One region of the Clostridium sediminicola genome, then DNA from elsewhere that is predicted to be linked to it. Evidence: riboswitches for the same ligand, from Rfam matches in the RefSeq annotation. Region 1 holds a riboswitch; the other holds the start of a gene.
The links. Region 1 has a riboswitch for cobalamin ahead of hemA (glutamyl-tRNA reductase). Riboswitches for the same ligand answer to the same signal wherever they lie in the genome.
Positions count from the first base shown of each region.

Region 2: it holds a riboswitch for cobalamin, as region 1 does, so the genes downstream of both, ACQ3F0_RS15595 (aminotransferase class V-fold PLP-dependent enzyme) here and hemA (glutamyl-tRNA reductase) in region 1, are expected to answer to the same signal.

Region 1 covers NZ_BAABMF010000006.1:29,247-33,644, forward strand. The annotation lists gene cobA (uroporphyrinogen-III C-methyltransferase) at 1-350, opposite strand, end outside; gene hemC (hydroxymethylbilane synthase) at 361-1,233, opposite strand; gene ACQ3F0_RS11795 (NAD(P)-dependent oxidoreductase) at 1,202-1,882, opposite strand; gene hemA (glutamyl-tRNA reductase) at 1,840-3,036, opposite strand; cobalamin riboswitch at 3,216-3,392, opposite strand; gene ACQ3F0_RS11805 (C39 family peptidase) at 3,511-4,398, opposite strand, start outside.
Region 2 covers NZ_BAABMF010000009.1:182,234-186,631, forward strand. The annotation lists gene feoB (ferrous iron transport protein B) at 1-1,049, opposite strand, end outside; gene ACQ3F0_RS15585 (FeoA family protein) at 1,111-1,356, opposite strand; gene ACQ3F0_RS15590 (metal-dependent transcriptional regulator) at 1,590-2,063, shown strand; cobalamin riboswitch at 2,143-2,330, shown strand; partial or broken gene ACQ3F0_RS15595 (aminotransferase class V-fold PLP-dependent enzyme) at 2,444-2,515, shown strand; gene ACQ3F0_RS15600 (aminotransferase class V-fold PLP-dependent enzyme) at 2,496-2,636, shown strand; gene ACQ3F0_RS15605 (DeoR/GlpR family DNA-binding transcription regulator) at 2,809-3,657, shown strand; gene ACQ3F0_RS15610 (iron-containing alcohol dehydrogenase) at 3,673-4,398, shown strand, end outside.

The sequences.
Region 1 (4,398 bases):
GTGATCCCTGGAACTACTTCAAACTCTATACCTTCATCTATAAGTCTTAAAGCTTCTTCGCCACCTCTTCCAAATACATAAGGGTCTCCCCCTTTAACTCTTCCTACAATATGACCTTTCTTAGCTAATTCAACCATTAAGTCATTTATTTCATCCTGAGTCTTATAATGAGCACCAGGTTCTTTCCCTACATAATAAACTTCGCAATCTTCATTAATATGTTTTAAAATATTACCGCCAGCTAGTCTATCGTACATTACCGCAGTACACTCACCTAGAATTCTAGCTGATTTTAGTGTCATTAGTTCTTCATCTCCAGGGCCAACACCCATAAGGTAAACTTTGCTCATATCTATCTCCTTAACCTTCTAATATTTTTCTTGCAAGTTCGCGTCCAAGTTCTTTGCCATTATCTTTGTGTCCAGATATTCGTTTTTTAACTACTTCTCCATTCAATTCATAAATACCTATGATATTCATTTTATCTCCATGAAGGGTAGCATGAGCTCCTATACAAATATGGCATCCACCATTAAGTTCTCTCATATATGCTCTTTCCGCTTCAACACAGATTCTAACTTTATTATTATCTAGTTTTCTAAATATATCTGCATTTTTACTTTTTGAAACTATTTGGATTCCTAAAGCTCCTTGTCCGATTGCTGGAACCATATCCATTGGGTGAAAATAATCTGTTATAACATCTTCCATTCCTAATCTTTTAAGTCCTGCCGCCGCTAGTATAATTCCATGAAGATTTTCCGTCTCAATTTTTTTTAGTCTGGTTTGAACATTTCCTCTAATAGGTACTGTTTTGATATCTGGTCTTAACATTTTTAATTGTTTTTCTCGTCTAAGGCTACTAGTTCCGATTACAGCACCCTGTGGTAATTCTCTAAAATGAATGCCCTTATTTCCTATAAACACATCTCTAACATCTTCTCTTTCAGGCATAGCTGCAAGTTCAAATATTTCATTCATTTCATAAGGAACATCTTTCATACTGTGAATAGCTGCATCCCCTTCTTCATTTATAAGAGCTAATTCAATATCTTTTGTAAATAATCCCTTACCACCAATCTTATTTAAAGACACATCTAATCTTTTATCGCCTTCTGTAACTATCAAGAGTTTTTCACTATCTAAATCAAAATTCTCCTTTAATAGCCCCATAACATATTCAGTTTGAACCTGTGCTAACTTACTCTTTCTGGTCGCCAATTTTATATTCAAAATTTTTCCCTCCATAGAACATTTTCAAAACTAAATCCGCTTTTTCTTTTGAAAACATGTATTTAAAATCTTCACTTGATATAAACTCTAATATTTCTTTTTTGAACTCACTCTCTTTGGCTTTCTTTCTAAGTCCTACTGCATAACCAACAAAATCATCGTACTCCATTAAATTATCTTTGATTACTTTATTTAAGTATCTGCTAATTCTAGGACTTCCTCCCTTTGTGTGAATACTATATCCGATATTCTCAGTTTCTCCACTCATAGGCATTATAAAGTTTCCCTTTTTAAAATCTGTACAATTTAAATATAATTTTGAAAGGTTTTCGCAATCCTCTATAATTTCTTTAAGTTTTTTATCATCGTTAATCGCAATAATTATAAGATGCTTATCATTAATATAACTTTTTCTATATTCATCTTTTATAATTTGTAAATTATTATTTTGAGATAATTCATAAAACTCTTCTGAAATTTTTTTAGATATAACCGTTACTGAGCATGTTTTTTTCAATAATGTTTTGGCTTTTATAAGAGCTGCTTTTCCTGCACCGATTATTAATACTCTCATGCCATTTGATATTAATGAAATTGTGGCATAATCTATTTTTGAGGAAAGAATATCTTTTCTATTATGTTCAAGCATTCTTCGCCACTACCTTTCAATTGTTCCTCTTTTAGTACTTCTATGGCTCGATTTATATAAAAATCTGATGTACTTTTTATCATTGTTTTTGCTAACTCATCTGGATTCTTTGTATACTTTTTATTTTTAAAAGTATTGAATCTTCGCTGACTTACAGATTCACTAAGGTTTTTCATATCTTTTATATAAGGAACTATATCCATTATTAGTTCATAGTCTCTATATTCGTGAATATATTTATCTAATATTTCTCTGTTTTGCTCCATTATTTCTTTTCTTTTTTGCTTGTTCTCATTATCCATAAGAGAAATTCTATCTATATCAATTACTTCTACTTTCTGAAGTTCTTTTACTTCCTCTTCCACATCTCTAGGAATTGCCATATCAAAAACAAGGAATTTTTTATGGGGTAATTCGTCTTTCTTTACAATTATATGTGGCGATGATGTACAACTTATTATGCACTGAACATTATTATAATTTTGAACTTTTTCATGAAATGAGATATATTCTATTCTTGAATCCTGTGATTTATAGATTTCTTTATTTCTTACAACTATATATAATTTCTCTAATCTATCATTGGTCAGGTATTTTTCAACAAGCTTACCTACCTCACCATAACCAATTAACATGTATTTTGACACATTTCTTTTGTAACTCTCTTTAGCTACAATAGAGGAAGATGATATTGGAATTCTGTACATACCACTTTTCCATCTAAATTCTTTTCCACAAGTTATTGCTAGCTGAAAAAGCCTATGTAATGCTTTACTGATACTCTTATTTTTCTTTGATATCTCAAAAGCAGTCTTTACTTGTGAGAGTATTTGATCTTCTCCAAGTATTTTTGAATGAAATCCACATGTCACTTCCATTAAGTGATGAACTGCTCTTTCCTCTTCACGAAAAAATGTATATTCTTTAAGACTTTTATCCCAATTCAATTCTTCAAAAACTTTATCAACAGCTCTTTCTCCTATTACATCAGAATCAAAATAAATTTCCGTTCTATTACATGTGCTAAGAATTACAGAGCCTTTTGAAAACTTATTTATGCTATCTAAAGCTCCCTCAATTTGCTTATTTAATATTGAAAGTTTTTCTCTTATTGAAATATCTAGGTTATGTCTCAAACCTATAATTTGAATCATGATAACACCCCATAAATATCAATTTTGCTGCGCAAAATTCTCTGCTGTAAACTGTCTAAGTTTTGATTTCCCAAAACAAAAAACCTCTGCTATAAACAGAGGTTTGTATTCTATGACTTATACCATAATTATATTTTTTAATAACTATAGCTGTGAAACTCACTTCCCTCCGAAGTATCTGTTCTTAATAATCGCTGGCAGGTCTCCTGACTTACACATCACTCTCCTCCCACCTTCCCAAACTAAAAGTTCAGTGGTCCCGGGATTCGTCTTTGTTTACAGTAACGGGGGCTGTAGCAGACTCTCACTGCTTTCCCTATTAAACTTATAAAAAGTACCAAGATTATTCAATATTCTATTATGACTTCATTATACATTATTAGTATTCGCCAAACAATAAATATATTTTAGTTTTTTGTATTATTTATATATATAAATAGAAATAAAGCTAAAATTAATAATAAAAATAATAATTTATAAATTATTATTTTTTTCTATAATTAACAACTTATCATACCATACTTTAGATGCTCTGATTACTTCTTCTTCTTTGTAATATCTGTCTTTTCCTTTATATGTTCCATCTGAATAAGTTTCATTCCAACTATTTGGGTCGTATACTTCAAAATACATCTTATCATCAACTACTATATATCCTTTTACTATAATAAAATGTCCACTGGAACCCCAATAAAATCTATCAACATGCTCTTCATAGGAATCTTCATTTATAGATATTTCTCCTGATTTTATTCCTAATAGCATTATATTACCTTTATCTAATTGTGAAATTATAAATTCTTTTGTTACATTTAAATGCATTTTTGATTCTATACCATAGCTTTTGAGATAATTTTGAACATCTTCAGTAAACCATCCACCATCATCGCCATAGTGTAAATTCCTAGCATCCTCAGCATATCCTTGGAAATTTTCATCTGCCCATTTACCAAGCATTTCTGCACTAGCTGGTCCACAGTTTGTACTAGAATATTTTCCTGTGTTTGCTTGGTCAACATACCAATCATATTCTTTATCATTGCTAACCTTTTCAGTCATATATTTTCCAAGACCTAAAGATTGTTCAATGGGTAATTTATCTATTAAAAATTCTGTTTTGATCTGCTCATTTAACTTACCGAAATATCTTCCTTGAACATCGTCAACTTGAAAAGTGTATTTTTCTCCTAAATTATAATTACTTTCAGCTGGTTTAATAACTAAATTTTCACTATCTGAAACTAAACTATAGCTAAGAGCAACTGAATTACCACTGGAATCCAGAACTTTTATATTATTTTTGGTCTTTTCATCTAAAACTATACCAGTGCTAAACTGTACATTTATAGTCTTATAATCATC
Region 2 (4,398 bases), on a different contig from region 1:
CCATTAGCTAGAAGTTGAGAAGGCACATTAGCCCCAGTAATAGTAATCCAAAAAACTATACTTAAAAGAGCAATCATAATTGGAATTCCAAATTTTTTTGAGGTAAGATACTTATCAACTTTTCTGTCAAAACTATTATAATTTTCGATTTTAATAGAAACAGCATTACTGGTAATTTTTTCTGAAACTCTTACTAAATGAGAAACAATTGAATCACGGAACAAATCTGAATCTATACCGCTTTCTTTCAAATACGCTTTTGACTCGGCAACTTCGTTCATAATATCTATTTGATCTGTTAAATTAAAATTTAGATATTTATTAATAGAGCTTAAAATAGTTTTATCTCCATCTAAAAGTTTTAGTGATACCCACCTAGAATTGAGCTTTTCACCAAGGTGTAATTTGACTACTTTTTCAATTTTCTCTATAGCAGTTTCTATTAATTTGTCATATATAATTTCTATACTATTAGGATCAACATTGTTTGATGTAATATCGTAAACTGCTGCCATTAACTTTTTCAAACCTTTTCCTTTAATAGCACTTGTTCCTATAACAGGTACTCCAAGCTGAGTAGATAATTTGTGTAAATCTATTGAAATACCTTTTCTTTTTGCTTCATCAAGTAAATTAACACATACAACTACTTTAGAAGTTATCTCAAGGGTTTGTAGAACAAGATTTAAATTTCTTTCTAAACAAGTAGCATCAACAATAATTACTGTTGCATCTGGATTTCCAAATAAGATAAAATCTCTTGCAACTTCTTCCTCTACTGAATTTGCCATTAGTGAATAGGTTCCTGGAATATCAACTAATACAAAGTTAGTGCCATTAAAAGAATAGTTTCCATGTGCATTTGTAACAGTTTTACCAGGCCAGTTACCGGTGTGTTGATTAAGACCAGTTAAGTTATTGAAAATTGTACTTTTGCCAACGTTAGGATTTCCACCTAGAGCAATTACTTTATCATATGAATTAGTTTTTTCGATTTTAAGTTCTTCCTCAAGAATTTTTTTACCAGTGGATTTAGTGGTAAGTCCCATTAATTTTCCTCCATACATAATAATTTTTTATATTAATATAAATTAATAGTAATGATTAAAGTTACTGATTTGTATATTCTACTAGTATAGTAGAAGCTACTTCAGAGCGTAGAGCAATTACCGCACCTCTAATAAGATAAGCAACAGGGTCTCCAGATGGGCTTTTTTGCAAAGATTCTACTACTGTTTCACTAATTAAACCTAAATCCAGCAATCTTCTTCTCAACAAACCTTTAGCTATAAGTTTTTTTACTTTACATTTTTTCCCGAGTGGTAATAAGTTTAGCGGAATATAATTAGTGTTCATATTAAAACTACCTCGTCATATACAATTTTATAATATTAGTTTTAAATAAAAAGAATTGCCTTAGAGAAAAAAGTTTTCTCTACACTAAGATATGATAAATACTTTTAATATGTTATTAATATATATTCTATATGGAGAGATTTTTGTAAAGAAGTTTTCGCAATTTATAGTAGTTGTGAATTATTAATCTAAAAATGTAATAAAATAATTAGTGGAAAAATGGTGGTGGTTTAATGGATGATAAATTTTATACAGTTAGAGGTTATGAATTACAAAGGTATAATAAAAATATGTTAACTCCTGCACTTGAAGATTATTTAGAAATGATTTATAGAAATAGTTTAAATGAACCCTATATTAGAATAAATACACTTGCTCAATTACTAAATGTTAAGGATTCTTCAGCTTCTAAAATGGTAAAGAAACTAGGTGAGTTAGGATTTGTGAACTATAAAAAGTATGGGATAGTAACTTTAACGTATAAAGGAGAAAAAATTGGAGGATCTTTATTAAAAAGACATAATATAATAGAGGGATTCTTGTCTTTTATAGGTTGTAAAGAAGATGCTTTACTTGAGACTGAATTAATAGAACATATAATTACAGACAAAACTGTGAAGAATTTAAAAATTATATGCGAATTTTTTAGTAACAACAAAGAAATTTCAGAAAAATATATCGAATATAGAAAAGAATTTCATGATTGATTTGAGTTTTGTTTAGAAATAATATTATATAGAAGCCAAATTGACAATTTTATTTACCTTGCATATAATATTAGTTAAAGTGAATATTGTAGATATAGGTGCCATAAAATTATTATGGATAATAGGGAATTAGGTTAGAAGCCTAGACGGTCCCGCCGCTGTATAAGTCGAGCTGTTTATTTTTTATCCACTGCCTTTAATTAGGTGGGAAGGTATAAACAGCGTTGAAACTTGAGTCAGAAGACCTGCCTATATTGAGTTGCTATTAACTCTACGGATGGTAGGGGGCAAAATCAGACTATATATACTATATTGGTCTTTTTGTGCATATATAAACCGCTTATCATTGATAAGTGGTTTTATGATTTCTATCCTTTTTAAAAGAAGGAGATAGGATTATTGTAAGCGAAGCAGAGCATCATTCAAATTTTGTTGTGTGGCAGCAATTATGATCTAGGGATAGTTTTAGATAAATTTAATATAGCTATTAGATTTGGGAATCATTGTGCTCAGCCACTGATGAATGCTTTGAAAACTGATGGGACATTAAGAAATTCATTTGAAATATTATAAAAAAGATTAAATGCCAAATAAAAAAATGGAAAATCAACATATTTTACAATAAAGACTCAGATGAATCATAATCTCATCTGAGTCTTTATTATAGAATATTAATTAGTTTATGTGTATAAATATTTAAAAATATTGTGGAGAAATGTGTATAAATGTGTCGCGATATTAATTTATGTTGATTAAAGTTGTGATATGTGGTAAAATGTTGTTAACAAATAAAAATAAGAATGTAGAGGGATTAGAAGCAATGTTAGCAGTTGACAGGTTGAAAAAAATAGAAGAATTATTAATAGAAAATGGTAGTGTATTAATTAGTAATTTAAGTGAATTATTTGATGTATCCGAAGAGACCGTTCGAAGAGATTTGGATAAACTTGAAAAAGAAAACAAATTAAAACGAGTTCGACGTGGTGCATATTTACCTGAAACCGCAGATAATGAAGTTCCAATTGGAATAAGGGAAAAAATTTATTTAGAAGAGAAACAACTGATAGGTGAAAAGTGTATTGAAATGATTGAAGAGGGTGACTGTATCATGCTTGATAGTAGCACAACAGCACTGTATATTGCTAAAAATTTAAATACAAGCAAGAAAAAAGTTACTGTTATTACGAATTCTTTGATGATTACACATGAATTTGATAAAAGTAAGACTGTTAAAGTAATTTGTTTAGGTGGAATACTTCGAAAAAGTACTAGCTCTTTTGTTGGATATATGACAACTGAGAACTTAGAAAAATTATCTGCTGATAAAGCATTTATAAGCTGTTCTTCAATAAGTACAGACATGGGTGTAACAGATAATCATGAATTAGAAGCAATGGTAAGGAAAAATATGTTGACAAATTCAATGAAAAAGTATTTGGTAGTAGACTATACAAAATTTGATTCACCTTCTGTCAATAAAATTTGTAAATTGAATGAATTAGACGTGATTATAACAGATAGAGAAATATCGAAAAAATATAAAGAGGTTTTAATTAAAAATGAAGTGGAAATAGTTATTGCGAGTGAAGAATAGGAGGGTGAAGTTGTAATGGAAAATTTTACATTTAAGAGTGCTACTAAAATTATTTTCGGAAAAGATGCTGAAAATACAGTAGGTGAACATGTTATAAAACATAGTCGAAAGGTATTGATTCACTACGGTGGAGATTACCTAAAAGAGTTTGGGATTCTTGATAGGATTATTAAATCATTAGAAAAAAATGGTGTGGAATGTGTTGTTTTAGACGGTGTAGTTCCTAATCCAAGGTTGTCGCTTGTGTATAAAGGTATTGAGATTTGTAAGAAAGAAAATATTGATTTTGTATTAGCTATTGGTGGAGGAAGTGCTATTGATTCTTCAAAAGCCATTGCTTTAGGAACAAAGTATGATGGTGATGTTTGGGATTTCTATTCAGGTAAAGCAACACCTAAAGAGGCCTTAAAAGTTGGTACAATCCTTACAATTCCAGGTTCAGGTTCAGAAATGTCAGAGAGTAGTATTATTACCAATGAAGAGAAGAATTTAAAATGTGGAATAGATTGTGAATTGATTGTTCCAGAGTTTTCTATTTTGAATCCTGAAATGTGTTATACGATACCACCATATTTTATGTCTTGTGGAATAGCTGATATTTTATCACATTTATTTGAAAGGTACTTCACGCCTACAAAAAGTTCAGTACTTAGTGATTATTTATTGGAAGGTGCAATGAAAGCTATTTTAGAGGTTGGTCCTAAGATGAAGAAAGAACCGAAAAATTATGATAATTGTGCA